DNA from 3 places in the Acuticoccus sp. I52.16.1 genome. Region 1 is predicted to be linked to each of the others. Evidence: predicted binding sites of a transcription regulator. Region 1 holds the regulator's gene; each other region holds the start of a gene.
The links. Region 1 encodes LexA, which represses DNA repair genes until DNA is damaged. Its sites were predicted from a motif close to TGTTCNNNNTGTGTTCNG; they were not measured.

Region 1 (7,177 bases):
TGCGGGTCGAGGAGCGGCACCTCAACCCGTTCGGCATCATGCACGGCGGCGCGATCATGACCTTCCTCGACCATGCCATCGGCATCACCGGTGCCCGCACCCACGACGCGCCGGGTCAGGCGACGATCACCCTCACCGTGGCTTTCGTCGACGGGGTGCCCGCCGGCGTGCTCCTAGAGGCGGACGTCGAGGTGGTGCGCACCACGCGGTCGGTCATTTTCCTGCGCGGGGCGGCCCGGGTGGGGGAGAAGGTGGTCGCCACCGCCGACGGGGTGTGGAAGATCCGCCGCCCGCGCTGACGCCCCGCCGCCGCGCACGAGACAACGAGAGACGAGGAGAACTGGGATGGAACTGTCGCTGGACGGGAAAGTCGCGCTGGTCACGGGCGCGTCGAGCGGGTTGGGCGAGAACTTCGCCAGGGCGCTGGCGGGGGCGGGCGCCGCGGTGGTCCTCGCCGCCCGCCGCCTCGACCGGCTGGAGGCGCTGCGCGACGCGCTCACCGCCACCGGCGCCCGCGTCACCGCCGTCGCGATGGACGTCACCGACACCGGCTCGATCACCGCGGGTCTCGACGCCGGCGCGGCCGCGCTCGGCACGATCGACGTCGTGGTGAACAACGCCGGCGTCTCCACCGCGGCCCCGGCGATGGACATCGGCGACGCGGACTGGCGCTTCGTGGTCGACACGAACTTGACCGGCTGCTTCACCGTCGCCCGCGAGGCGGCCGTGCGGCTGAAAGCGGCCGGGACCGGCGGGTCGATCGTCAACATCGCCTCGATCACCGGGATGCGGCCGGCGGGCGCGCTGGTGCACTACGCTTCGGCGAAGGCCGGGCTGATCCACATGACGAAGGCGCTGGCGCTGGAATGGGCGCGGTACGGCATCCGCGTCAACGCGATCGCGCCGGGCTACATCGAGACCGACATCAACCGGGACTTCTTCACCACCGATGCCGGCAAGGCGCTGATCAAGCGCATCCCGCAGCGCCGCCTGGGCCAGCCCGAGGACCTCAACGGTGCCCTCTGCCTGCTCGCCAGCGACGCCTCCGGCTTCATGACCGGCAGCACCCTGGAGGTCGACGGCGGTCACCTCTGCAGCTCGCTGTAGGCCGCCCCGGCCGCGGCTCCGGCTCCTGCGGACACGCCCCACAGGCCGCGGCCCGACCGGCGGAGTTGGGCCTGTGCCGTCGCAAGGCCGGCGGGGCCGCGGACCGTGGAGTGCGCCGTTGGCAGACCCGAAGACGAGGACCACGGGAGATCGGCTGGGGGCGCGCCACGAAAGGACGGTGACGCGTGGGGCGGGGGAGGCCGTGATCGCGACCTGTGTCCGCCGGCGCGCCGATCTCCCCGCGGCGGCCGCGCGTCAGTAGTGGCGGAGGAGGGCGGCGAGCCTGCCTTGGATCTGGACGCGATCGGCACCGAAGATGCGGGTCTCGTAGGCCGGGTTGGCGGCCTCCAAGGCGATCGTGTTGCCGCGCTTGCGCAGGCGTTTCAACGTCGCCTCCTCGCCGTCGATCAGGGCGACGACGATGTCGCCGTTCTCGGCATGGTCGGTCCGGCGCACGACCACGGTGTCACCGTCGTGGATGCCGGCGTCGATCATCGAATCGCCGTTGATCTCGAGGGCGAAGTGCTCGCCCGGGCCGATCATGTCGGACGGGAGGTGGACGGCGGAACTCTGCTGCTGGATCGCCTCGATCGGCACACCGGCGGCGATACGGCCCATCATCGGCACGTCGACCACGTCGTAGGCGGCGGACACGGGGCGCAGCGAGGCGCCGCGCTTGGGGCTCGCCATCGGATCGCGTGGGGCCGACCCCTCGATCACCGAGGGGGAGAAGCCGCGGGGCCGCAGAGGCGGGGCGTTCTTCGCCATCGCGACGTCCGGTAGGCGCAGAACCTCGAGGGCGCGGGCGCGGTTGGGAAGGCGGCGGATGAAGCCCCGCTCCTCCAGCGCGGTGATGAGCCGGTGGATGCCTGACTTCGACTTCAGGTCCAGCGCGTCCTTCATCTCTTCGAAAGATGGCGGGACGCCGGTGGAGCTCATACGCTCATGAATGAACATGAGGAGATCGTACTGCTTCTTCGTCAGCATAGTGTGCCGTCGTCCTGACGCTGTATGACCAGCATTGGTACCCGAATCATTCCGCCATCATCTATACACGTTCGTCGTGTGTTCTGCAACGTGGACAACCGCAGTGTGCCGAGAGTCAAGCACTCAGAGCGCGATATACCGACATGTTTCGCCCGCCGACGCCGGTCCCGCATGCGGCTCGCGCACCAACAGCACGTCCGAGTGGGCCAGCACGTTGAGCATCGAGGAATCCTGCCGCGCCGCCGGTGTGATCGTCCGGCCGGTGCGGACGGCGCGCATGTGGTCGCGCCGCGGACCGTTGCCGGAGAGGTCACGGCCGAGGACGCCCTCGTGCACCTCGGGGAGCGGCCGGGCGGCACCTTGCATCGCCCGCACCAGCGGCACGAGGAAAAGGACCGCGCACACCGCGCCCGACACCGGGTTGCCCGGCAGACCGAGCACCAGCGGGCGCGACGAGAACATCAGCGGCTTGCCGGGCCGCACCGCCACCTTCCAGAAATCCGGCTCGATGCCGAGGTCGCCGAGCGCCGGCTTGACGAGGTCATGGTCGCCCACCGAAGCGCCGCCGAGCGTCACCAGGACGTCCGCCTCGTCGAGCCCCGCGCGGGCGCGGCGGGCTATCTCGGCCCGGTCGTCCGGCGCGATGCCGAGGTCGATCGTCTCGGCCCCTGCCGCCTGGACCGTGGCGGCGAGGGCCGGCGTGATCGAGGCGACGATCTGGTCGGGGCCGGTCGGTTCGCCGGGGAGCACCAACTCGTCACCGGTCGCCAGGAAGGCGACGCGCGGTCGCCGCGCCACCATGAGCTCGGCGTGACCGCCGGCGCCCGCCAGCGCGACGTGGCGCGGCGCGAGCACGGTCCCGGCCTCCACCAGCGTGTCGCCCAGGGCGAAATCGAGGCCCATGCGGCGGACATTGTCGCCCTTCGCGGCGACGTCGGTGGCGCGCACCATGTCGCCCTCGCGCGCCGCGTCCTCCTGGATCAGGACCGCGTCGGCGCCCTCCGGCACGGGCGCGCCGGTGAAGATGCGCACGCTCTCGCCCGGCCCGAGTGCCGCCGCGTAACGCCGTCCGGCCGCCGACTCGCCCACCACACGCAGCGGCCCCGGCAGGTCCGCGGTGCGGATCGCATATCCGTCCATGGCCGAGGAGGGGAAGGGGGGCTGCGTCCGGCGCGCGACGATCGGTTCGGCCGCGACCCGCCCCGCGGCGTCGGCCAGGGCGACGGCCTCGGCCGGCAGGCGCGGCGCCGCGGCGAGCAGGCGGGCCTGGGCCTCGTCGACGTCGATCAAGAGGCGCGCCACTCGCCGGAGCGGCCGCCGGATTTCTCCAGGAGCCGCACGCCGCCGATCACCATGCCCCGGTCCATCGCCTTGGCCATGTCGTAAAGGGTCAGGCATGCCGCGCTGACGGCGGTGAGCGCCTCCATCTCGACCCCGGTGCGACCCGTGGTCTTGGCCCGCGCGGTGACGCGGTAGCCCGGAAGCGCGGGATCGGCCGCGAGGTCCACCGAGACCGAGGAGAGCGGCAGCGGATGGCAGAGCGGGATCAGCTCGGAGGTCTTCTTCGCCGCCATGATGCCGGCGATGCGCGCCACGGCGACGACGTCGCCCTTCTTCACGTTGCCCGCCAGGATCGCCTCCAGCGTCTCCGGCGCCATGGTCACGGTGCCCTCGGCCACGGCGACGCGGGTGGTCTCGGCCTTGCCGGCAACGTCGACCATGTGGGCGGCGCCGGTCGCGTCGAGGTGGGTGAGCGGGTTGCCGAGCAGCGCGCGCGTCGCCGCGGCGACGTCCGCGTGGCGCATCAGGCTCTCGCCGACGAGGAAGGCGCCGGCGCCGGCGGCCTGCAGCCGCGTCACGTCGGCGTGGGTGGCGATGCCGGACTCGGCGATCATGATGCGGTCGCCGGGGACCATGGCCGCCAGCCGCTCGGTCACGCCGAGATCGGTGACGAAGGTGCGCAGATCGCGATTGTTGACGCCGATCAGCGGCGAGGGGAGGGCGAGCGCCCGCTCCATGTCGCGCTCGTCGTGCACCTCAAGGAGGGCGGCCATGCCGAGCGCGGCCGCGGTGTCGACGAGGGCGCGGGCCAGCGCGTCGTCGACGGCGGTCATGATGACGAGGATCGCGTCCGCACCCCACACTCGCGCCTCGAACACCTGCTCGGGCACGTACATGAAGTCCTTGCGCAGCACCGGCAGCGTGACGGCCTCGCGCGCTGCGGTGAGGAACTCGGGCGCCCCTTGAAAGGACGGCTTGTCGGTCAACACCGAGAGGCAGGCGGCGCCGCCTTCGGCGTAGGCCCGGGCCAATGCCGGAGGGTCGAAGTCGGGACGGATGAGACCTTTGGACGGGCTCGCCTTCTTGATCTCGGCGATGAGCCCCGGCCGGCCGGCGGCCGCGGCGGCGCGCAAGGCGCCGGTGAAGTCGCGCGGCGGGGCGGCGGCTTCGGCGCGGGCACGCCAGGCCGCGCCGTCCTCCACCAGGCGCGCGGCCGCGATTTCCTCGCGTTTGTACGCCTCGATGCGGGCGAGAATGTCGGGAGCGGCGTCCATGGCGTCTACTTCGCGCTTGTCGGCTTGGGGGCGGCGGCATTCGAGAAGGAGACGAGCGCCTCCAGCCGGGCCGCGGCGGACCCGTCGTCGATCAGCTTCTGCGCCAGTGCGACCCCCTCGGCAAGGGTCGCCGCCTTCTGTGCCACCACCAGCGCGCCAGCGGCGTTGAGGCAGGCGATGTCGCGGTAGGCGCTCGGCTCGCCGGCGAGCACCGCCTTCAGCGCGGCGGCGTTGTGCGCACCGTCGCCGCCGACGAGATCGGCCAAGGCGGCACGCGGCAGGCCCGCGTCCTCGGGCGTGATGGTGAAGGTGGTGACGGCCCCGTTCTCGACCGCGGCGACCTCTGTCTCGGCCGTGGTCGTCATCTCGTCGAGCCCGTCGGTGCCGTGGACGACCCAGACGCGGTCCGCCCCCAGTGCCGCCAGCGCCTCGGCCAGCGGGCGCACCCACTCTGAGGCGAAGACGCCCAGGAGCTGACGCTTCACCCCCGCCGGGTTCGACATCGGCCCGAGCAGGTTGAAGATCGTGCGGGTGCCCAGCTCCACGCGCGCCGGGCCGACATGCTTCATCGCCGCGTGGTGCGCCGGGGCGAACATGAAGCCGATGCCGGCGGTGCGGATGCAGGCGGCGATCCCCTCCGGCGTCAGGTCCAGCACGATGCCGAGCGAAGAGAGAACGTCCGCTGCCCCCGACTTGGAGGAGAGCGCGCGGTTGCCGTGCTTGGCCACCGGAACCCCCGCCGCCGCGACGATGAAGGCCGCGCAGGTGGAGACGTTGTAGGTGCCGGACGCGTCGCCCCCGGTGCCGACGATGTCGATCGCGTCGGCCGGTGCGGCGACGGGGAGCATGCGTGCCCGCATCACCTCCACCGCGCCGGCGATCTCCTCGACCGTCTCGCCGCGGACGCGCAGCGCCATCAGCAGGCCGCCGATCTGCGCCGGCGTCGCCTCGCCCGACATCAGCACGTCGAACGCGGCCGACGCCTCCGCCCGCGACAGCGCTTCGCCGGCCGCCGCCTTGGCGATGAAGGTCTTGAGGTTAGCCACCGGAGCCTGCCCCGGCGCTCGCGCGCGGCGCCTTCATCACCCCTGCCTCTGGGCGACGCCGGTGATCTGGTCGAGGATCGGCTGGTTCACCGTCGCCCCGACCTCGGTCTGCCACGCGTTCAGGAAGTCGAGCAGGACGGCGTTGGCGAGGTCCTCGTCGAGGCGCTGGCGCACCTGGGAGAGGGCCTGATCCTCGGCGAAGAAGGCCGGCTCGGAGACCGCGGCGACCTCCAGCACGATGCGCGAGTCGCCGTCGGCGACCGACGCGGCGTGGCCGACCGGACCCTCGAACGCGGCGGTGGCCACGGCCTGCGGCAACTCGCCGGGCGCCTCGTTGAAGGTGAACGGGTCGGACCGCGCGACCTGGGCGTCGTACTCGGCGGCGACGTCCTCGATCGGCGTGCCCTCGTTCACGGCGTCGACCGCCGCGCTCGCCAGCTCGTCGAGCTGGCGGGCCCGCTCGGCCTCCGTCCAGGCGAAGAGAACGTCGGTCTGCGCCTCGCCGAAGGGGCGCACGTCCGCCTCGATGATGGTGTCGACCTGGACCCAGATGGTGGCGTCGCCGTCCTCCACCGGGGCGGCGTCGTCGCCGGCCTCGGCGCGGAAGGCGGCGCCCAGCACCGTATCGCCACCCGTCACGTCGACGGTCTGCCCGTCGAGCCCGACACCTCCCGCGGTGACGGCTTCGACCGTCTGCAGCGGCAGGTCGAACCGCTCGGCGATCTCGCTGACCGGGGCACCGCCGGCGACCGCGTCGGTCACGTCGGTCTGGAGCGCGCGCGCCTGATCCATCGCCTCGTCGAGGGCGAGCTGCTCGCGGATGTCGGCCTCGACCTCCTCGAACGGCTGCTTGGCGGCCTCCTGGATCTCTTCCACGCGCACCAGCGTCGGGCCGAAGCGGCCGTCGACGACGGTCGCCTTGCGCGCCTCGAGCTGGAACGCGGCGTCGGCGACGGCCTTGTTGAAGATGGCCGATTTGGTCACCAGGCCGAGGTCGACGTCGGCGCGCTTCTTGTCGAGCTGACGCAGGATCGCGGCGAAGGCGTAGCCCTCGTTGATGGCGTCGGCGGCCTTCTGCGCCAGCTCCGCGTCGTCGAGAACAACCTGCTGCACGCGGCGCATCTCGGGCTCGCCGTAGGCGCCGTCCGTCTCGTAGGCGCGGCGCACGGCGTCCGCGTCGACGACGTCGGGCTCGGCCAGAAGCTGCGGCGACAGGGTGACGGTGGTGAAGCTGCGACGCTCGGGCGCGCGGAACTCGTCCTTGTGCTCGTCGTAGTAGGCTTGCAGCTGCTCCTCGGTGGGATCGGCGATCGTCGCGAGGTTGGCGTCGGTGAGGCGGAAGGTCGCCACTTCGCGCGTCTGGTTGGTGAAACGGTTGACCGCCTCGAGGTAGGGCGTCGGCGCCTGCATGCCGCCGAGGAGACTATTGGTCCACATCTCCTGCACGGTCGCATCGCGCTCGATCTCGATGAACTCGTTCTC
Region 2 (7,177 bases), 790 kb from region 1:
GCCGAGGCGCACGGCGGAACCATCGCCATCGGCGACGCGCCAGTCGGCGGTGCCCGCTTTACCCTGACTTTGCCGATCTTCGTGCTCTGAGTGGGGGGCGAGGCCAAGAGGCTCGGGACTCACCAAGGAACAGGGGGAGCGCCTGTTCCCCGGAGCCGCCCGTCGCTGAAGAAGCCCGGCACCAGGACGGCAGAGGCCGCAAGGCACGCTTCGCTCTCCGGCCTTGCACCCTCCGCCGCCCTGGCGCTGATCGGGCTTCAGCGACGGACGGCTCCGAGGAACAGGCGCAAGGCACCGCCGTGCCGTGGACTGGAAAGGCACCGCCGTGCCGTGGAGCGGGAAGGCACCGCCGTGCCGTGGAGACGGAAGGCGCGGCCGTGCGGGGGCGCGGTAGGGCACCGCGGTGCGGGCGTGGGCGCGGGAAGGGGCGTGGGGGCGAGGTGGCGTGGGAAGCGAGGCCGCGGGTTACTCCGCGGCCTCTCGGCGTGGTGGGCGGCGCTCGAGAAGCTCGGTGAGGAACTGGCCCGTGTGGCTGCGCGCGACCTTCATCACCTGCTCCGGCTTGCCCTCCGCCACGATCTGGCCGCCGCCGTCGCCCCCCTCCGGGCCGATGTCGATGATCCAGTCCGCCGTCTTGATGACCTCGAGGTTGTGCTCGATGACGACCACCGTGTTCCCCTGGTCGACCAGCTGGCGCAGCACGTCGAGCAGCTTGGCGACGTCGTGGAAATGCAGCCCCGTCGTCGGCTCGTCGAGGATGTAGAGCGTGCGGCCCGTCGCCCGCTTCGACAGCTCCTTGGCCAGCTTGATGCGCTGCGCCTCGCCGCCCGACAAGGTCGTCGCCTGCTGACCGATGCGGATGTAGCCGAGGCCCACCTGGTTGAGCGTCACCAGCTTGTCGCGCACCGCCGGCACCGCCGAGAAGAAGTCGCAGCCTTCCTCCACCGTCATGTCGAGGACGCCGGAGATCGACTTGCCCTTGAACTCGATCTCCAGGGTCTCGCGGTTGTAGCGCTTGCCCTTGCACACGTCGCACTCGACGTAGACGTCGGGCAGGAAGTGCATCTCGATCTTGATGACGCCGTCGCCCTGGCACGCCTCGCAACGCCCGCCCTTGACGTTGAACGAGAAGCGGCCCGGCCCGTAGCCGCGCGCCTTCGCCTCCGGCAATCCCGCGAACCAGTCGCGGATCGGGGTGAAGGCGCCCGTATAGGTCGCCGGGTTGGATCGCGGCGTGCGGCCGATCGGCGACTGGTCGATGTCGATGATCTTGTCGAGCTGTTCCAGCCCGGTGATCGTTTCGTGCGGCGCCGGCACCTCGCGGCTCTTGTTGAGCTTGCGGCTCACGGCGCGGTACAGCGTCTCGATCACCAGCGTCGACTTGCCCGAGCCCGAGACACCCGTGACCGCCGTGAAGAGGCCGAGCGGGAACTCGGCAGTGACGCCTCGGAGGTTGTTGCCGGACGCGTTCACGACCTTGATCGCCTTGCCCTTCTTGCGCGCGCGGCGTTTGTCGGGCAGCGGGATCTCCAGCGCGCCCGACAGGTATTTGCCCGTCAGCGAATTGGGGTTGGCGATGATTTCCTCGGGCGTGCCCTCCGCCGTGATCTCGCCGCCGTGCACGCCCGCGCCGGGGCCGATGTCGAGCACGTAGTCCGCCGCCAGGATCGCGTCCTCGTCGTGCTCGACCACGATGACGGTGTTGCCGAGGTCCCTGAGCCGCTTGAGCGTGTCGATCAGGCGGGCGTTGTCGCGCTGGTGGAGGCCGATGGACGGCTCGTCCAGCACATAGAGCACGCCCGTCAGCCCGGAGCCGATCTGGCTGGCGAGGCGGATGCGCTGGCTCTCGCCGCCCGACAGGGTGCGGCTGCCGCGCGAGAGCTGCAGGTAGTCGAGGCCGACGTCCACCAGGAAGCGCAGCCGCTCCTGGATCTCCTTCAGGATGGCACGCGCGATCTCGTTCTGCTGCGCGGTCAGCTTCTCGGGCAGGGCGTCGAACCAGGGGGCCGCGTCGCGGATCGCCAGCGCCGAGACCTCGCCGATGTGCTCGCCCGCCACCTTCACCGCCAGCGCCTCGGGCTTCAGCCGGTAGCCGTTGCAGGCCGGGCAGGGGGCGTCGGACTGGTAGCGCGCCAGCTCCTCGCGCACCCAGGCCGAGTCCGTCTCGTTCCAGCGCCGCTCGATGTTGGTGATGACGCCTTCGAACGTTTTCGAAGTCGTGTAGCTGCGCAGGCCGTCGTCGTAGGTGAACTTGATCTTCTCGCGCTTCGATCCGTAGAGGATCACGTCGCGCACCTTCTCCGGCAGGTCCTGCCAGGGGGTGGTCATGTCGGCGTCGTAGTGGGCGGTGAGCGCCTGCAGGGTCTGCGTGTAGTAGGGGCTGGTGTTGCCGGTGCGCGCCCAAGGCAGGATCGCCCCGCCCGCCAGCGTCATCGCCGGGTCCGGCACCACCAGGTCCGCCTCGAACGAGAGCGTCGTGCCGAGGCCGTCGCAGGTGGGGCACGCGCCCGTCGGCGCATTGAACGAGAAGAGGCGCGGCTCGATCTCGGCGATGGTGAACCCCGAGACCGGGCAGGCGAACTTTTCCGAGAACACCATGCGGCGCGGTGCGGCGCCGTCCATCTCGTCGGCGAATTCGGCGACCGCGATGCCTTCGGCGAGGCCGAGCGCGGTCTCCAGGCTGTCGGCGAGGCGGGTCGCGAGGTCGGGCCGCGTGGAGACGCGGTCGACCACGACGTCGATGTCGTGCTTGAACTTCTTGTCGAGCGTCGGCGCGTCCTCGATCTCGTAGAAGGTGCCGTCGACCTTGACGCGCTGGAAGCCCTTCTTCTGCAACTCCGCCAGTTCCTTGCGGTACTCGCCCTTGCGGCCGCGCACGATGGGCGCCAGCAGGTAGAGCCGTGTCTTCTCCGGCAGCGCCAGGATGCGGTCGACCATCTGGCTGATCGTCTGCGCTTCGATCGGCAGGCCCGTCGCCGGCGAGTAGGGGATGCCGATGCGCGCCCACAGGAGGCGCATGTAGTCGTTGATCTCGGTGACGGTGCCGACCGTCGAGCGGGGGTTCTTCGACGTCGTCTTCTGTTCGATGGAGATGGCGGGCGAGAGGCCGTCGATCTGGTCGACGTCCGGCTTCTGCATCATCTCCAGGAACTGCCGCGCGTAGGCCGACAGGCTCTCCACGTAGCGTCGCTGGCCCTCGGCGTAGATCGTGTCGAACGCCAGGGAGGACTTGCCCGAGCCCGAGAGGCCGGTGAACACCACCAGCGTGTCGCGCGGCAGGGAGACGTCGACGCCCTTGAGGTTGTGCTCCCGCGCGCCCTTGACGACGAGCTTGCGTTCGGCAGCGACGCGCGCGCGGTTGGCCATGCCTTCGACTCCGGGGAAATCGTCTGAGCCCAAAAGTGGAACATCGACGAGTTGTGGTCAATGCCGCACATAGCGTCGGCAGCATTGTTCTGCAAATCCACAGCCACATGGGGACAGTTGACCGCGCCCCGGACCCTGGCGCACACGAGCCTGGCGCAAACCGGCGCGACGCGATCCGACCCGAGGCACCCCGTGGACGTCCTGACCCTGCACATCGGCCACATGAAGACCGGTACGACGTCCCTTCAGGCGACCTTCCGCGACAATGCCGCAGTGCTGGCGCGGCATGGCCTTTATTATTACGCGAGGACGCGCACCAACCATGCGCTGGTCCGGCCGTTCTCCGGACGCACCAAGGCGCGCGGCGAGTCGAAGTTCTTGAAGGAGTTTCGGCAGGAGGCGGCGGCGGCGGGCGGGCTGCCGGCCGGGCTCATCAGCTCCGAAACCCTCCAGCGCCTCGGGCCGGAGGAGATCGCCGGCTGCGTCCAGACCATGCGCACCATCGCGCCGCGAGTGCGGGTGCTCGTCTACGTGCGCGAGCCGGTGGCGCTGGCGATCAGCGCCGCGCACCAGGGCGTACGCTCCGGCCGCGCGCTGGCCGACATCGAGGCGACCCCGCGCGTTCTCAACCTCACCCAGATCATCACCCGGTGGCGCGATGCGGTCGGGCCGGAGAACATGATCGTGCGGCCGTTCGACCGCGCACAGATGGCCGGCGGTGACGTCATCGACGATGTGCTCGAGGTGCTGGGTTGCGGCACGGCGGCGCCGGAGCTGGAGCGGCGGTCGGTCAACGAGGGGCTGTCGGTCCTCGGGATCCACATGCTGGAGCGCGCCATCGCCCGCATGCCCGGCGGCAAGATGCCCTACGACCAGCAGCGCGCCTTCAACTTCGTGCGCGGCCCCCGCTACGTGCTGCCCGCGGCCGCGCTCGACAAGGTGCGCAAGCGCGCCGCCCCGCACGTCGCCTTCCTGCGGGAGGAGTACGGGATCGAACTGCCGCCGTCGGAGGAAATGCCGAGCGCGCCGCTCGCCCTGTCCGAGGCGGAGATCGCCTCCCTCGCCGAGGTGTTCCACGAGATCAACGCCTTCGCCTACCGGATGGATCGCTCGGCGCTCGGCCGCGTTCTGGGCACGACGATGCCCTACTCGAACCGCTATACCGAGGCGCCGCACCCGTTGCGCGCCAAGCTGGAGAAGCTGGGCCTTCTCGACGAGCTCGCACGCGAGGTCGAAGGGCCCGACGACGAAGGCGACAGCGACTGATCTCGGCCGTCGTGCGGCACGTTCGCGGGGAGGGGTCCCACCCGCGCGCAACGAATTTACGGGGACCGCAGCGCCGTGCCCTGTGGACAGCGCGACGCGGCGCTTTGCGCGGCGTCCCGGTGCGTTAGGGTGCGCGCCCGAAGAGTGGAGGAACGGGCATGGCTGGGAGCGTCAACAAGGTGATCCTGATCGGCAATCTGGGGGCCGATCCGGAGATCCGCCGGACCCAGGACGGCCGGCCGATCGCCAACATGCGGATCGCCACCAGCGAGACCTGGCGCGATCGCAATTCCGGCGAGCGCCGCGAGCGGACCGAGTGGCACCGCGTCGTGTGCTTCCAGGAAGGCCTCTGCCGCGTCATCGAGCAGTATGTGAAGAAGGGCTCGAAGGTCTACATCGAGGGTCAGCTCCAGACCCGTGAGTGGGAAGACCAGCAGGGCCAGAAGCGCTACTCCACCGAGGTCGTGCTGCAGGGCTTCAACTCCGTGCTGCAAATGCTCGACGGTCGCACCGGCGGCGGCGGCGGCGGCGACTATGGCGGCAGCGGCGGCGACTTCGGCGGCGGCGGCGGTGGTGGTGGCGGTGGCTACGGCGGCGGTGGCAGCGGCGGCGACCGCTACTCCGATCGCGGCGGCAGCGGCGGTGGTGGCGGCGGCGGCGGGCGCCCGGCCTCGCCCGAACCGTTCGACGACGACATCCCCTTTTGATCGAGGTTCTCGCCTCGGTCTGCGCGGCCGGTTCGCCGCGACGTCCCAACGAGGACGGCTGCGGCACCGCCGGCGCCTATGCCTGGGTCATCGACGGGGCGACCGGCCTCGGCGACGAGCCGCTGCTCGATGCGCCGAGCGATGCCGCCTGGCTCACCGCCACGCTGCATGAGGCGCTGCTCGACGGCGCCGAGACGATCGACACGCCGGGCGAGCTGCTGCGGGCGGCCGCCCACACCGCGGCCGCCCGGTTCACCGCCGAGCGCCGCCGCGCGCCCAGGGAGCGCTACGAGGTGCCCACCGCCGCCGTCGTCCTCGCCCGCTTCGGCGAGATCGTCGAGGTGGTGGAGCTGGGCGACTGCGGCATCTGGATCGAGGCGGACGGGATGCTGACCCGGTTCGGCGGCCTCGACCGGATGAGCACCTGGGAGAGCGACAGCGCGCGCCGCCTGATGAGCGGCGGCAAGGGCCGCACGCCGGAGGTGACGGCCTACCTCAGGACCGTGCGCAACACCGCCAACACCCAGGACGGATACCCAGTCTTCGCTCCCGACGAGGGGTGCATGCGGTGGGCGCGGCAGCACGTCGTCGGCGCGCGCGAGGGCCGGGCGCTCCTGGTGTCGGACGGCTTCGAAGCCGCCATCGACGATTACGCGCTCTACGACGGCGCCGCGCTCATGGCCGCCGCGGGTGACCTCGAGGCGGTGCTCGCCGAGGTCCGCGCCGTAGAGAACGACGATCCGGACCTCACCCGCTTTCCCCGCTTCAAACGCTCCGACGATGCCACCGCGATGCTGGTGCACTTCGGCTGAGGCACAAGCTGGCCGCGAACCGGTCGATCCGGCCCGGCGGCGGGGGCAGAGCGGGGCGGGGACCCGGCGCGGCGACGGGCCCCTCGACGCTCGCATACGAGTTCAGTGTGGAACAGCTGCCCGATGGTGGCAATCGGTGGCTGAATCGCCTATTTCAGTAGGGAATTCCCCGCAGGAGAGCGTGAGTGAGTGACGACACGATAGACGGTGGCGCGAACGGCCCCACGGACCCGGTTGCGCCGGCGTCGTCGGGCGATGGTGACGGCATCTCGGGCGTGTCGATCACGGCGGAGATGGAGAAGTCGTTCCTCGGCTACGCCATGTCCGTCATCGTCAGCCGCGCCCTGCCGGATGTTCGCGACGGCCTCAAGCCCGTGCACCGGCGCATCCTTTACGGGATGCACGAGGGCAATTACGAGTGGAACCGCCCCTACAAGAAGTCGTCCCGCATCGTCGGTGACGTCATGGGTAAATTCCACCCGCACGGCGACAGCGCGATCTACGACGCCCTGGTGCGCATGGCGCAGCCCTTCTCCATGCGCGTGCCGCTGGTGGACGGGCAGGGCAACTTCGGCTCGGTCGACGGCGACAGTCCCGCGGCCATGCGTTACACCGAGGTGCGCCTCCAGAAGGTCTCCACCACCGCCCTCATCCAGGATATCGACAAGGACACCGTCGACTTCCAGGACAACTACGACGGCTCCGAGAGCGAGCCGATCGCCCTGCCGGCGCGTTTCCCGAACCTGCTCGTCAACGGCGCCGGCGGCATCGCGGTCGGCATGGCGACCAACATCCCGCCGCACAACCTCGGCGAAGTGATCGACGGGACGATCGCGCTAATCGACGATCCGGCGCTCTCCATCGCCGACCTGATGGAATTTATCCCCGGTCCCGACTTTCCGACCGGCGGGCAAATCCTCGGCCGCTCCGGCATCCGCTCGTCCTACGAGATGGGCCGCGGCTCGGTGCTGATGCGCGGCAAGGTGCGGATCGAGCCGATCGGCTCCGGTCGCGAGGCGCTCATCG
Region 3 (7,177 bases), 2.4 Mb from region 1:
TTCGTGTGCAACCGGATCGCCGTCAGCACGTCCTGCAGCGGCCTGCGGGCGGGATCGTGATACAGCGGCAGCGTCGTGGCGAGGGGCCGCAGCCCCAACCGGCGGGCGAGAGCGGCATGGGCGGCAAGTCGGCGTTGGTCCTGCGCCCCATAGGACAGCGACAGGGTGAGACGCAGCGGATGGCTGACGCGGGCGGCAAGCGTGCCCGCAGCGTGCGCGATCGCATCGGGGGCGGCGGTATGGGCCACGATGGCGAGGACGAGGCCCTCGCACCACTCGACCAGATCGCTCAACATCAGGCGGCAATTGTCTTTTTTCCCCCGCATGTTGCCTACCGTCAGGAGACGGCAGAGACGCCCGTAGGCGGCGCGGTCGGACGGCCAGGCCAGGATATCGGGGGTGCCGTCCTCGAACACGAGGTGGCAGCCGACCGCCGTGCGGATCCCGACTTCCTTGCCTGCGAGATGAACGCGGACGACGCCGGCCAGCGTGTTGCGATCGCACACGGCAATGCCGGGTGACCCGAGCGCAGCCGCCGCCACCACCAATTCTTCCGGATGCGAGGCGCCCTCCAGGAAGGAAAAGTTGCTCTTGGCGGCAAGTTCGATGAAATCGCTCACCCTTTCTCTCCGCCATCAGCCGAAGAACCCGTGCAGAAACCATTTCGGCGGCTGGCTCTCACCGGCGAAAAGCCCTTTGCGAAACAGCCAGAAACGACGCCCCTCGCGATCCTCCACGCGGAAATAGTCGCATGTGTGCCCCGCCTCCTCGCGCCACCATTCCGGCGCGATGCGCTCTGGCCCCTCGGCGATGGCGACGTGGTAGAACACCCGGCGCCAGAGGAAGCGTACCGGCGCGCCATCCGGGACACCGGCGACGGCCAGGATCGGCTCGGGCGGCTCCAGAAGCCGCAGCGGGCGCAGCGGCCCATGGCGCCAGCGCGGCCTGTGTGCTTCCCCCCAGGACGGGGCGCGCAACGCCTGGCGAGCCGGCACGCGCTGCGTCTGTGACGAAGGATCGTGCGTGTTGACCGGCGCCAGGTGATAAACTGCCGAGGCCCCGAACCTCTCTGAGAGCGTATCGACGAGCGCCTCGAAGTCACGCGAGACGTCCTCGGTCTCGTCGAGTCGGGGCTGGCTGGTCCCGATACGCTCCAATTCACCCGCATAGATCCGCATCAGGTCGACGCCGCTGTCGCTCTCGATCCGCGCCGACATTTCCTGGAGGCGCGGTGCGACGAGGCGTGTGATCCGCGCCGCATCGTTGAGCGGCGCGCTGGCGCCGACGGCAATATCCCGCACCATTCCGTCGGCCTGGAACAAACGTAGCTGGAGCAGGCGCGTGCCCAGCCCCCTTGGCGCGAGCGCGCCCGTCAAGCTCGCCGCCAGCTGCCGCAATCCGGCCTCCAGCGCCTCGATGTGGGAGACCGGCTCGGCGAAGGCGCGATCGAAAATATGCGGCGAGGCGGGCGTGAGGGGGGTAATCGGCTCGTCTTCCAACCCGCTCATCTGGTCGATGCGCCGGCCAATGAGAGGACCGAACCTCTGGGTCAGGGATTTGCGGGACTGTGCCAGAACCTGCGCCACGGTCTTCAAGCCAAGACGTTGCAGGACCGCTGCGGTCTCATCGGGAAGGCGCATCGAGGCGGTGGGCAGGTCGCAGACGGCGGAAAGCGTCTCACCTTCTGGAACGATATGGCCATGTCCGTGGCGGGCAAGTGCCCAGGCGACGGCAGGTGTGTCGGCAACGGCCACCTGCACCTGGACCCCGCACGCGACACACCTTGCCCGGAGCGCTTCCACCAGCGCCTCTTCACCGCCGAAAAGATGCGCGCATCCGGCAATATCGAGCATGAGTCCGTCGGGCTGATCGAGCCCCACGAGAGGCGTGAAGCGTTCGAGATCTCGTGCGATCCTTTCGAGGAGGCGCATATCCGCGTGCGGATCCGAGAGATGGACCTCGACATGGGGCGCCAGCGCCCTTGCCTCGGCGAGGGCCATCCCGGCCCGGAGCTTGGCCGCCTGCGCCGAGCGGTCCACCGCCTCCAGAAGCATGGCCCCCTTCTGCTTCGCATAGGTGACGACGGGGGCGTCAGGAGAGAACCGCTGCTCGATCATGAGGCGGTCGGTCGGCAGGTACGCGAGCCAGACGTAGAGGATTCTGCGGGTTGGCTGCATGGTTCAGCGCGCATCCGCCCTTCGCCGCACGGCTTCCAGAGCGACGACGCCGGTCTCTGAAAGCTCGTGTCGGGGGGACGGCACTTCGTGAGAACGCAATCTTAAGGAGAAAAATTCCCGTTTTACAGGGTCAAACGTAACGATTTGATGCCCGCATTGTCCCTTTTTGTTCTTATTAAGATCCATCCTCCAGCTCGGCCAGCCGATGGAGCGGTGCGGTACAGTCGGATGAAGGACAGGGTGGATCGCCCATCGGGTCAAGGCCGCCGTGGCACCGATCTGCCCTGAGGCGACAAGATGGACGGGCATACCTGCCGCATAAGAGCGAAGGTTCAGCCGGCGGGTGGATTTTATGTCGAGAATTCCCCGGTCGTCATGCAGTTCGCCGATGACCATCCCCAAGGCGCCCGAGACCAACGCCTGCTCCAAAACCCAGAGAACCTCAGACGCGTTTCCGACTTGGACGAAGAGAATCCGCTCCGGATCCAAACCCATATCGCAAAGTCCGGAGCCCGCCAGCGCGCCGTTCTCATGCCTCGTGAGGTTTTGCGAGACCCATAAGCACTTCTTCAAAAAAGTCGCACACAACAGAAGAGATACAAGAAAAGAGCAAGAGGCGATAAAATTGGCGACGCGAGAACAGGCAAAGAGATGCACTCCATCCTGAAATGAGGTTGATACATCACGCAGCAAACCTTTCGGGAACCGCTCGGCGCTCCAGGCCGGTGCCCCAACCTTGCGCGCACCCTGCTCCAGATCAGATCCAGAATAAACCATGGAACACGGGGGGATGAGCGCGGTCGCCATGGACGCCTCAAATGGTTAATGTTCTACTCTCGTTCTGATTATATTGGAACAAAGGGGTTGTCAATCCATGATTCGCAACCTAAAGTCACAGACGCGATGGAACCAAAGACCCGATCATGCCGGCAGTCGACGCCACCGACCGAACGGTCATCTGCAACAGCAAGCAGCGAACAACGACAGTGATCGCGGGGAAAGGCGCGCGCCCTGCTCCGCGGGCCAAAAGCCGCGATTCAGGAGGCTGCGAGGCGCTGAAGCTCGGCGATTTCGCCGCGCCCCTCGAGGTCGGCCAGCGCCTGGTCGAGTTGCGGACCGAGGTGCGGGTCGAGCGCGTCGCGCGCCTCTATCGGGTCGAGCCCTTTTACAGCAAGGAAGATGGCGGTGGCGAAGACGAGGTCGCGCTCCGGCAGATAGCCGCGACGCAACCAGCCATAAGTCCCAGCGCCCACCTGATGCTCGAACCGAGCATTGGCAAGGAAAACGCCGAAACCGAGGAAGCAGGCTGCGAGGTCGGTCAAAAACTCCTCCTCATCCTCGGTGCACAACGGCGGTGTGTCGGCGGACGCGACGAGGTAGTGCGCCAGCTCGTGCGCGAAGGTCGCGATCAGCGCCATCGGTCGGCCAAGATCCTCGGGAGAATAGGTGATGAGAACGCCATGCTCGTCGACCGCGAACGAGGCGGCGGCCGTGATCCGCGCGTCGACGGCGAACGTCTCGCCGATCGCCGCCGCATCAGCGGGCCGGTCGAGCGCGATGAGGTCGACGTGCCAGTCCTCGATGAGGCAGTAGCGGCGCACTTGGGCGAAGAGCCGTTCGGCGAGGGCGTGGCCCGTCTCGCCGTCGGTGGAGAAGTAGCCCGGCCGGGGGAGAACGAGACGGCTACGGGCAAAGTCACCCCCGCCGCCGAACTCGCGCATCAACCACGCGAAATTGTCGAGGTGCCAAGCGGCGGTGTCGTCGTCCAGAAGGGGCCGCCGCTTGCCGGATTGCCACATGGTCGCCTCCCCCGCCGGCATCGTCGATGGGCCAACGTAGAGGCAAGCATGTTATGGACCGACCGCCGAGGAAACCCCGGCGACCGGCTCGACGCACACATCAGCGTCTCCAGTCCCCTACTGATGCCGACGCGCGGGCGATCAGTGGCGAAAGTGGCGCATCCCGGTCATCACCATGGCGATGCCGGCCGCGTCGGCGGCGGCGATGACCTCGTCGTCCCGTCGCGAGCCGCCCGGCTGGATCACGGCCGTCGCGCCGGCCGCGGCGATGGTCTCCAAGCCGTCGGCGAAGGGAAAGAAGGCGTCGGATGCGGCGGCCGAGCCGAGGGTCCGGCTCCCTTCTTCGCCGGCTTCCCTAGCAGTGTCCGCGGCCTTCCAGGCGGCAATGCGGGCCGAATCGACGCGGCTCATCTGCCCAGCGCCGACGCCGACCGTCGCCTGCCCCTTGGCATAGACGATGGCGTTGGACTTCACGTGCTTCACCGCCCGCCAGGCGAACGCGAGGTCGGCCCACTCCGCCTCGGTCGGCGCGCGCCGGGTCGCCACTTTCATGGCGTCGCGCGCCACATGCCCATCGTCGGCCGACTGCACCAGCAGCCCTCCCCCCACGCTGCGCACCATCGAGCCGGAAAGCGCCGGCAACTCGTCGACCAAAAGCAGGCGGACGTTGGGCTTGGTGGCCAGCACCGCCATTGCCTCGTCGCTGGCACCCGGCGCAATCACCACCTCGGTGAAGACGGCTGCGATCATCTCCGCAGTCGCCTTGTCCAGCGGCCGCGACAGCGCCACCACGCCCCCGAACGCCGAGACCGGATCACACAGCCGCGCCCGCTCGTACGCCTCCGCGAGGTCCGCGCCGACGGCGATGCCGCAAGGGTTGGCGTGCTTGACCACAACGGCAGCGACGTCGGCGCCGAAGTCGGCCACCGCGCTGAGCGCCGCGTCACCGTCGGCGACGTTGTTGTAGGAGAGCGCCTTGCCCTGCACGATCCTTGCGGAGGCGATGCCTCCGCCGCCCGCCGCGCGGTAGAAACCGGCGGACTGATGCGGGTTCTCACCATAACGCATCTCGGCGACGCGCTTACCGCCGAACGCTGCCCACACGCGGTGATCGACCGGAACGTCGTCGGCCGCGCTTGCCTGCGCCATCCACGCGGCGATCGTCGCATCGTAGGCGGCGAGCCGCGCGAAGGCCTTGGCCGCCAAGCGCCGCCGCAACGCCAGCGTCGTGCCGCCAGCCTCCAGCGCGTCGGCCACCGTGTCGTAGTCGTCCGGATCCACGATCAGGGCGACGTGGGCGAAATTCTTCGCCGCCCCCCGGGTCATCGACGGGCCGCCGACGTCGATCTGCTCGACGAGTTCGGCCGGCGGCTTGCCGCTCTCGATCGCCATTTCGAACGGGTAGAGGTTGGAGACCAGCAGCCCGATGGGGCCGATGCCATGTTCTTCGAGCGCGGCGGCGTGCTCGGGCTTGGAGAGGTCCGCCAGAAGCCCGCCGTGGACACCGGGGTGCAGCGTCTTTACCCGCCCGTCCAGCATCTCGGGAAAGTTGGTGATGTCGGATACGTCGGTAACCGGGAGACCCGCCTCCTTGAGGGCGCGACTGGTGCCCCCGGTGGAGACGAGTTCCACGCCGAGCGCCACGAGACGCTGCGCAAAGGGGACGAGGCCGGTCTTGTCCCAAACGGAAAGGAGCGCCCGGCGCACCGGTGTGGCAGTCATGCGTTTTGTCCTAACAGAGCCGTGATCCGCGCGTGGGCCGGCGCCGGACTACGAAGCGTCGTCGTCACCGACAGGATGCGCATGCCGGGCGATGTGCCAGCGGACGGTGTCATCGGTCAACGTATTACCGGCAATCACCAGCTGCGATGTGCGCCTCGCGCGGTGCTGGTCTGCAAGGACGATGCTCTCCTCGACCTCGATTTCCGGCCCGTCGTCCACCGCGAAGAGCCAGATCGAGCGGTCGGGGCACACCAGGAGAACCTTGCGCCTCCCCCGCTCGATCCGGAGCTTGATGTCGAGCCCGACGTGAAAGCGGATGGCGAAGGGGCGGCCGTCGAGCCTGTCCTGCCCGATCAGCTGATCCTCGCCGATCAGGGCCAGCCCGTCCTCGCCCAGTGTCAGCCGCCGCTCGTGGATGAGCCCGTAGGCGGCGAGATAACCGTCGTGCGAGGCCTTGACGGTCAATTCGGAGCGGCGGACTTCGACGGCGCTGGGGCCGCCATAGAGTGTCGGCCCAAACCAGCGCCGCAACGGCCAGCGGGCGACCATCTTGGCCGAAGACGTGTCGTCCACCACGAGCGTCGACTGTGCGGCGGTCGCGCGGCCAACGGGCGACCACTCCTCGCGCGCCGCGCCCAACGCGCCGCAGCTGACCAACAACCGATGCGGCCCATGCGAGACCTCCAGCGCCAGCGCCGAGGCGTGCGCCTTGTCCGCGAACGGCGGCGGCGGGGCGACACCGGTATCGATGAGCACCACCGTCTCACCGGCGCCGAGGCGCTGAAAACCGCAATAGCGCGCGTTGTCGCTCGGCTGACCGCCGACGTCGTCATAGGCGAAGGCGCCCTCCAGGCTCGACGCCGGCAACGGTGTCGCCCCGTGGAAGGTCGCAAGCCCGCCGTCGCTGTGCACGAAGAAGCGAAGCATCGCCAGCATGCGGTCGAGCGCGTCCCGCAGAGCGTCCGGCACCTGCTGCTGGCGCCGCGCCAGCGCTTCGCGGACGGGGATGAGGAAGGAAAGCGCCTCGAGAAGCGTCTCGGGCGAGCGCGACACGTGGCCGCCGTCGGGCAGGACGTCGCCCCCCACCACGTCGGTCAACACGCCGAGCGCCCACCGCGCCAAACGTTGCTCGTTGGCAATGGCGGAGCCGGCGATGACCAGCGCCGCGGCGACCTTCAGCTTGGCCATCCCGCGCGGCTCCACCGGCAGCACACGCTCCAGTCTGCGCATGTGACGACCGAGTGCGCGCATATATCGCTGTCGAAACGCGGGATCCGCGCCATTGAGCAGAAGCGGCGACTGGACCAGCCAGTTGATCAACCGCTCGGCGGTGATGTCTGGCCGGTGCGCCGTCTCGCTGACGGTGGCGTGAGCGAACCACTCGTCGACCAGCGCGCGGGCATTGGTCGACGAAAGTTCCGTCGCGTTGGCCTCCAGGTGGTGCAACCAGCCGAACCCGTGCAGTGCCTCGGCCCAGGC

Region 2: the regulator LexA is predicted to act here: its motif matches at 3,392-3,409, upstream of uvrA (excinuclease ABC subunit UvrA).
Region 3: the regulator LexA is predicted to act here: its motif matches at 3,004-3,021, upstream of MRB58_RS04785 (ImuA family protein).

What each region holds. Positions count from the first base shown of each region.
Region 1 is NZ_CP094828.1:3,434,763-3,441,939, forward strand. Features, by position in the region: gene MRB58_RS15485 (PaaI family thioesterase) at 1-299, shown strand, start outside; gene MRB58_RS15490 (SDR family NAD(P)-dependent oxidoreductase) at 346-1,107, shown strand; gene lexA (transcriptional repressor LexA) at 1,363-2,094, opposite strand; gene glp (gephyrin-like molybdotransferase Glp) at 2,218-3,384, opposite strand; gene trpC (indole-3-glycerol phosphate synthase TrpC) at 3,381-4,649, opposite strand; gene trpD (anthranilate phosphoribosyltransferase) at 4,655-5,695, opposite strand; gene MRB58_RS15520 (peptidylprolyl isomerase) at 5,732-7,177, opposite strand, start outside.
Region 2 is NZ_CP094828.1:4,224,077-4,231,253, forward strand. Features, by position in the region: gene MRB58_RS19095 (cell wall metabolism sensor histidine kinase WalK) at 1-90, shown strand, start outside; gene uvrA (excinuclease ABC subunit UvrA) at 466-3,366, opposite strand; gene MRB58_RS19105 (hypothetical protein) at 3,559-4,632, shown strand; gene MRB58_RS19110 (single-stranded DNA-binding protein) at 4,791-5,339, shown strand; gene MRB58_RS19115 (hypothetical protein) at 5,336-6,151, shown strand; gene gyrA (DNA gyrase subunit A) at 6,337-7,177, shown strand, end outside.
Region 3 is NZ_CP094828.1:1,067,002-1,074,178, forward strand. Features, by position in the region: gene MRB58_RS04775 (OB-fold nucleic acid binding domain-containing protein) at 1-620, opposite strand, end outside; gene MRB58_RS04780 (DNA polymerase Y family protein) at 636-2,177, opposite strand; gene MRB58_RS04785 (ImuA family protein) at 2,181-2,984, opposite strand; gene MRB58_RS04790 (hypothetical protein) at 3,215-3,976, opposite strand; gene purH (bifunctional phosphoribosylaminoimidazolecarboxamide formyltransferase/IMP cyclohydrolase) at 4,118-5,698, opposite strand; gene MRB58_RS04800 (heparinase II/III family protein) at 5,747-7,177, opposite strand, start outside.